2 regions of the Idiomarina sp. OXR-189 genome follow, and region 1 is predicted to be linked to the other one. Evidence: predicted binding sites of a transcription regulator. Region 1 holds the regulator's gene; the other holds the start of a gene.

Region 1 (3,832 bases):
CAAGTAGCATTAAACACATAACACTTGCTGCGTTAACACACTGCTCGCCTTGCTGAACGGTAATTTCAGATTTGAATGACTGCGTGAGCTGCGCAAGTTTAGTGGCTGCCCGAGCATGAAGTCCTAGTTTATTGCGTATAACAAGTGTCTTGCAAGCTTTAGTCATGCTGCTTTAACTCCCGATGACGGACTTGAACTTTCACCGATTTTTGTTCAAAACGCTCTGCTAACTGCTGAGAAATATAAACGGAGCGATGCTGCCCGCCAGTACAGCCTGTAGCAATCGTTAAGTAGCTGCGGTTGCTGCGCTGAAAGTGTGGCAGCCAGGTTCCCAAAAAGTTTTCGAGCTGATAAATAAACTTAGTCACTAACGGCTGTTGTCGGAAATAATGCTGCACATCCGGGTCTAACCCCGTGAGCAATTTGAGCTCGGGTTGCCAGTGCGGATTAGGCAATATGCGAGCGTCAAACACAAAGTCGGCGTCTTTCGGCAGTCCATACTTAAACCCAAATGACTGAAAAACGATAATCAGTTTTTTATCTGCTCTGCCTAATACACGCTCTCGCACCTCTTCGCTCAGTTGATGCAATGACAAGTCGCTGCTGTCGAGGCGCCAGGTGGCGCGTTCCATAATAGGCTCTAGCAACTTCAGTTCAGCTTGTAACGCATCAACCAAAGGTAACTCTTTTTGCGACAGCGGGTGCAATCGGCGTGTTTCACCAAATCGCTTAAGCAGGGTGTTGTCGTCGGCATCAATAAATAGAACTTCGGGTTCAACCCCTTTGGGTAAAAAATTAAGTGAATCGAGCAGCTCTTCTGAATGCTCTGGCAAGTTGCGAACGTCAATGCTTATGGCGATTTTAGAATACTGTTCCATGACCGCATGGACCAGTGTTGGTAGTAGGCTAATGGGTAAGTTGTCGACACAGTAAAAGCCAAGATCCTCGAGTACTCGAAGGGCGATAGTTTTACCCGATCCCGAGCGACCACTGACAATAATCAGTTGCATGGCTTATCTTCACCTTCCCCAATAAATAGTTGATAAAGTGCGTTGTCTGTATCAGCGTTGCGAAGTGCTCTGGTGCAATCTTTGTCGTTCATACGACGTGCAACTGCGGCCAGTGTTTGTAAATGGTTTTCATGCTCTGACTCAGGCACTAACAGCGCAAAAATAATATCAACCGGCTGGTTATCAATAGCGTCAAATTCAATCGGCTCATCCAACGTCAATAATACGGCAACCGGATGGCTGGCTTTAGCGAGTCGTCCATGGGGTATCGCAATACCTAAACCAATGCCGGTACTTCCCAAGCGCTCGCGATTTATAAGGCTTTCAAAAATGTCATGACGGGTAATGCCTGACAGTTTCGGCGCGACAATTTGGCTAATGGTTTCTAATACCCGCTTTTTACTTGCACCCTCGACTGCACACTTGGTGCAGTCGGGGCTTAACAACTCACTTATTTGCATGGACTAATGCTTTTTCATTTTTTCTTTGTGTTTAATAACCTGACGGTCAAGCTTATCGATTAAACCATCAATGGCTGCGTACATATCATCGTGAACAGAGTCAGCAAAAATTTCACCGCCGTTCAAATGCACGGTAGCTTCTGCTTTTTGATTCGTTTTTTCAACATTAAGGATGACGTGAACGTTGGTTATATGGTCAAAATGGCGCTCTAACTTAGCAAATTTTGTATCCACATACTCACGCAGAGACTCAGTGATATCGATATGATGACCAGTAAGATTAATTTGCATAACGTCTTCCTTCTGCAGTTTACAAGTTATAAAAGACTCTTGCGTTGACTCGATGAGGGAATATTCAATGATTCCCGGTACTTCGCAATTGTCCTCCTCGCTACTTTGATGCCTTGCTCGGCTATCAGTTCAGCGATTTTGCTGTCGCTTAATGGTTTGCTACGATTTTCTGCAGCGACTAACTTCTTAATTAAAGCACGTATTGCGGTACTTGAACACTCACCTCCACCTTCTGTACTGACATGGCTTGAGAAAAAGTATTTCAGCTCAAATATACCTCTTGGGCAGTGCAGAAACTTCTGCGTCGTTACCCGTGAAATAGTACTTTCATGCATTTCTACCGCTTCGGCGACATCGTTGAGTACCATAGGCTTCATTGCCTCTTCGCCGTACTCAAAAAAGCCTTGCTGGCGCTGGACAATGCAGTTGGCAACTTTCAGCAGTGTTTCATTACGGCTTTCGAGGCTTTTAATAAACCAACGAGCTTCTTGCGTATGGTTTTTAATATACTGACTGTCTGCCGAGGACTTCGCCGCTTTACTCAGTGCCGCGTATTCTTCATTGACCTTTAATTTAGGTACGCTATCGGGGTTTAATTCGACCACCCAGCGGCCATTCTTTTTCATGACTGCAACGTCAGGAATAACGTACTCGACTTCTTGCTGAGCAATTTGCTCGCCCGGATGCGGGTGCATTTGCTGAATCAGGCGCATCACTTCCCGCAAGTCGCCTTCTGTTAGCTTTAGTTTGCGCTGAATATTGCGAAAGTCGCGGTTGCCTAACAAGTCCATATGATCGCAAACAAGGGTTAGGGCGTCATATTTGAAGGGCGTGCGGTCATCCAGTTGTCTTAACTGAATGGCGAGACACTCACTGACTGTGCGCGCACCAACTCCGACAGGGTCGAAATGTTGAATGCGCTTGAGTACCATGCAAACTTCTTCCTCGCCAACCTCGGGTAGGCGCACAGACTCTATAATGTCGTCGATATCTGCGGTTAAATAACCGTTGTCGTCAATAGCCTCAATAATGGCTTCGCCAATGGCGGTGTCTTCCTCAGAAAAGTGTGAGAGCTGCATTTGCCAAATGAGATGATCCTGCAGAGATTCGCTGGTTGAGCCTTGGTAAACCTCGTAGTCGCCGTCGTACGACTTACTGCTCGATGCTGCGCCATTGACTGGCGTAGATGACGAATAAGTATCGTCCCAGGTACTGTCGACAGGCAGATCTTCCGGCATTTCCTGAGTTTTAATAACGTCGGATGTTTCTCGTTGGCTGTCGTCTTTATGTAAGGAGTTTACATGATCCGCGCTGTCGCTGTCCTGGGACTGCTCACTCTCGACTTCTAACAATGGGTTATTGTCCAGAGCGTCTTGAATCTCTGCCTGTAAGTCGAGCGAAGAGAGCTGCAGCAAGCGTATAGCTTGTTGTAACTGAGGCGTCATGGTCAGTTGCTGACCAATTTTTAGCTGCAGACTTTGTCTCATGGTTATCGTCCCGGTATCACATTAAAGGGTGAACTGCTCACCGAGGTAAACGTCTTTAACCTGTTGATTCGATAATATACTTTCTGCATCTCCGCTGGCAATAAGTTCTCCGTGGCTAACAATATACGCGTGTTCACAAACGGACAGCGTTTCTCTGACATTATGATCGGTAATAAGTACACCAATACCACGCTGCTTCAAATGTTCAACAATTTTCTTAATATCGATAACCGAAATAGGGTCAACGCCTGCGAAAGGTTCATCTAACAGAATGAACGTGGGTTCAGCAGCCAGTGCGCGTGCGATTTCAACGCGGCGCCTTTCGCCGCCGGATAAACTCATGCCCAGGCTATTAGCGATATGCCCAATATTAAACTCCTCCAGCAGCGAGTCGAGCTGCTCTTCGCGCTCGTTTGCAGAGAGCTCTTTGCGAGTTTCTAAAATAGCCATCAAGTTATCACGCACGGTCAATTTTCTGAAAATAGACGCCTCTTGCGGTAAGTAGCCAATTCCGCGCCGAGCGCGCTCGTGCATAGGTAGAGCGGTTAAGTCGTCTTTATCCAGTAAAATCTGGCCTTTGTCG
Region 2 (3,832 bases), 370 kb from region 1:
TTATGTAAAACGGAATGCAGGTGAGGGCGGGCAGAACCCTCCTGCAGCACAAGTGCCTAGTGACGGCAATAGTTACTGGGATATTTATGCGACTGTTGACGGAAATGGAGTTGATGTTGAACAGTTAAATGATGCTGGATTTGTTATTCCCGGCTCACAAGCAGAGCCTACAGCTGCTTTTGGAGGTGGTGGCCCTTATAACGGAATTCGTGTTGCTTTTGGTTCGGATGGTAGTCCAAGCAATGCATCTGCATCCTTTGATCCAACGTTGGGAACTTTTGGGGATGCGACAATTAAGGTCGGCAGTACCTATACGAATGGGGCTAGTGCCAACCAGTCGGTAGACATTAACTTTAATAGCCCGGAGGGTGACTTAACTCCAACTCAATACGCCTCAGACTTTGAAGTGAACTTTCTTGAGCAAGATGGCAGCACTGTTGGTCGACTGACACAAGTAGATACTGCAGAAGATGGCCGTATTGCCGCGACCTACTCTAACGGCGAAACTCGCTATTTAGGCCAGGTAGCCTTGGTACGTTTTGCCAATGAGCAAGGTCTAACGCAGGTTAGCGGTACGTCATGGAAGGAAAGCAGTGCATCAGGTGAAGCATTAGCAGGCCAGGCGAATTCAGGAACCTTTGGTGCGATTGAATCGTCAGCACTGGAGAACTCTAACGTAAACCTCACTAAAGAGCTGGTGGATCTGATTACCGCGCAACGTAACTTCCAGGCAAACTCGCGTTCGTTGGAAGTGAATAACACGATTAACCAGACTATCCTACAGATTCGATAATTGAGTTAACTGGGAAATGTAAAACAAAAGACGCCTTCGGGCGTCTTTTTTCGTTCTTGGCACGGAATCTGCATTATCTAAGATAACGATCGAAAACGACAAAATTTTGGCTGGAGGTCAGCTATGGACAAAATGCTCTGGATAGCCATGAGCGGCGCCAAAGAAAACATGAATGCGGTGTCGGTGCGGGCAAATAACCTTGCCAACGCAAACACTGACGGTTTTAAGGCGGATTTGGAACAAGCGCGATCTATGCAGGCGTTTGGCGAAGGCTTGCCAACCCGGGTGTTTGCCATGACGGAAAGCCCTGGGCAGAACTTTGCCGCAGGTGCGCTGCAAACCACCGGCCGCAATATGGATGTTGCCATAAAAGACCAGGGCTGGATAGCCGTTCAGGATCAAAACGGCAATGAGCGCTACACCCGAAATGGCAGCCTGGAAGTGGGTACCGACGGCCTTCTTAAAAACTCAAAAGGCAACACCATTATTGGTGACAACGGTCCTATTTTTGTGCCGCAACCTGTCGACAAGCTGACAATAGGCTCTAACGGTAATGTGTCCATTCGTCCTATGGGCGCACCGGAAAATGTTATGGAAGTGATAGGCCGTATCAAGTTGGTGAACCCGCCAAATGGCAATATCGAGAAAGGCACGGATGGTTTATTCAAGCTGAAAGATGACCAAGTCGCGCTAGCCGATGCCAACGTTAAATTACAAATTGGTGCTCTGGAAAGCAGCAACGTCAACAGCGTCGAAGAAATGACAAGCATGATTGCTCTGCAGCGCCAATACGAAATGAACGTCAAATTAATGAAAACCGCCGATGAAAATGCGCAGCGCTCAGAGTCGCTGATGCGCATCAGTTAGTCGAACTTTCATTAATGGCGTATAGAGGAGACATAACATGAACCCAGCATTATGGATCAGTAAAACCGGACTGGATGCGCAGCAACGCGATATCTCGGTCATTTCAAATAACCTGGCGAACTCAAGCACCGTTGGTTTCAAGAAAAGTCGCGCGGTGTTTGAAGACTTGCTGTATCAAAACATTAACCAGCCGGGCGGCCAGTCTGCTCAGGACACCGAGTTACCGAATGGCCTTATGGTCGGCGCCGGTACCAAAGTTGTTGCGACGCAAAAATCGCACACTCAAGGTAATGTGCAAACGACCGACAACTCGCTGGATGTGATGATTGACGGCAAAGGTTTCTTCCAGATTTTGATGCCGGACGGAACTATCTCCTACACGCGTAACGGTCAGTTTTCACTGAACGAAGAGGGGGAGATGGTGACTTCGGGTAACGGTTATACGTTAGAGCCGGCTATTCAAATTCCTGAAGACGCTATGTCAGTCAGCATTTCTCAGGAAGGTGAAGTGACGGTAACTCAGCCCGGTAACCCGGACAACGTTGTGGTCGGCCAAATTAACCTGGTCAACTTCATTAACCCAGCGGGTTTAGAGCCTATGGGTCAAAACCTGTATCGCGAGACAGCGGTCAGCGGCGCACCACTTGAGGCTGTGCCAGGTGTTGATGGTATGGGTAACACCATTCAGGGGGCTCTGGAAACCTCTAACGTCAACGTGACTGAAGAGCTGGTCAACCTGATTGAGAGTCAGCGTGGTTACGAGATGAACTCAAAAGTGATTTCCTCGGTTGACCAAATGCTGAGCTTCGTCACCCAGCAACTTTAATAATCAATAACAGGTGGCTGTGATGCGTTACTTATTAGCAACTTTAGCAATTTTAGCGGTGACGGGCTGTGCAAGCTCACCGCATAAGCCAATGCCGGATGACCCTTACTACGCACCGGTATTGCCGGAAGAGCGTGCACAGCCGGTCGTGCCAACGGGGTCTCTATTTCAGGATGCGTACGCAGACAACCTGTACTCAGACATAAAAGCGCGTCGCTTAGGCGACATTATTACGGTGACCCTGCAGGAGCAGACAACCGCCAGTAAAACGGCAACGACTGAAACCTCTAAAGAAAGCACGGCAGAGCTTGGTGCGCCAACAATGTTTGGACGGGATATTACCGTTGGAGGCAACCCGTTGTCTGCTGGCATTAACGGAACGCGGGACTTTAATGGCGACGCCAGTTCGGATCAAAGCAATCAACTTACCGGTGAAATTACTGTGACGGTGATAAAAGTACTGCCGAATGGCAACTTAATAGTGCGTGGTGAGAAGTGGATGCGCATTAATACCGGCGACGAGTACATTCGTTTAACCGGCATGATCCGGCCACGGGACATAACTGCAGCTAACCAAATTCCATCGACTCGTGTTGCCAATGCACGTATTGAATACTCAGGCACGGGCAGCCTTGCCCAAGTGCAGGAGCAGGGCTGGTTAACACGTTTCTTCAACAGTCCAATTTGGCCGTTCTAAGGAGTTGGGCATGAAAGTAGCAAAACTAATTACCTTAACCCTGTGCTTAGTCTCGATGTTGGTAGCACCCGTGCAGGCATCTCGTATTAAAGACATTGCATCGGTGCAGGGTATTCGTGACAACCAGCTAATAGGTTATGGTTTAGTTGTTGGTTTGCCGGGAACGGGCGAGCAAACCCCGTTTACTGACCAAACTTTCCGCACTATGCTGGGTAACTTTGGTATTAATGTCCCCGCTAATGAGCGACCCAAAATTGATAATGTGGCGGCCGTTGCGGTGCATGCTGACTTGCCGGCCTTCGCGAAACCCGGTCAGAAAATTGATGTGACGGTGTCCTCCGTGGGCAGTGCCGACAGTTTAACCGGGGGTACCCTGCTTCAAACCTTCTTAAAAGGTGCGAATGGTGAAGTCTATGCTGTCGCTCAAGGCAACCTGATTGTTGGTGGCCTGGGGGCTGAAGGTAATGATGGCTCGCGCATTGTGATAAACACACCAACCGTTGGCCGCATTCCCGGCGGCGGTATTGTTGAGCGAGAAGTGCGTACGTCTTTTGGTTCGTCAGACTATTTTACCTTTAATTTGCATCAGTCCGATTTTACCACCGCCAAGCGTATGGCTCAGACCATTAATAGTTTAGTAGGCGAAGGC

Evidence for each region. Region 1 encodes sigma-54, which starts transcription at its own class of promoters, with help from an activator protein. Its sites were predicted from a motif close to GTTGGCACGNNNNTNGNNT; they were not measured.
Region 2: a site for sigma-54 is predicted at 849-867, ahead of flgF (flagellar basal-body rod protein FlgF). Genes of this name have one in related genera too.

Annotation. Positions count from the first base shown of each region.
Region 1 covers NZ_CP139706.1:431,135-434,966, forward strand. Annotated here, with positions in the region: gene UM402_RS02065 (HPr family phosphocarrier protein) at 1-166, opposite strand, end outside; gene rapZ (RNase adapter RapZ) at 159-1,010, opposite strand; gene ptsN (PTS IIA-like nitrogen regulatory protein PtsN) at 1,001-1,471, opposite strand; gene hpf (ribosome hibernation promoting factor) at 1,475-1,762, opposite strand; gene UM402_RS02085 (RNA polymerase factor sigma-54) at 1,789-3,249, opposite strand; gene lptB (LPS export ABC transporter ATP-binding protein) at 3,271-3,832, opposite strand, start outside.
Region 2 covers NZ_CP139706.1:804,917-808,748, forward strand. Annotated here, with positions in the region: gene flgE (flagellar hook protein FlgE) at 1-793, shown strand, start outside; gene flgF (flagellar basal-body rod protein FlgF) at 917-1,660, shown strand; gene flgG (flagellar basal-body rod protein FlgG) at 1,698-2,486, shown strand; gene flgH (flagellar basal body L-ring protein FlgH) at 2,509-3,183, shown strand; gene UM402_RS03940 (flagellar basal body P-ring protein FlgI) at 3,239-3,832, shown strand, end outside.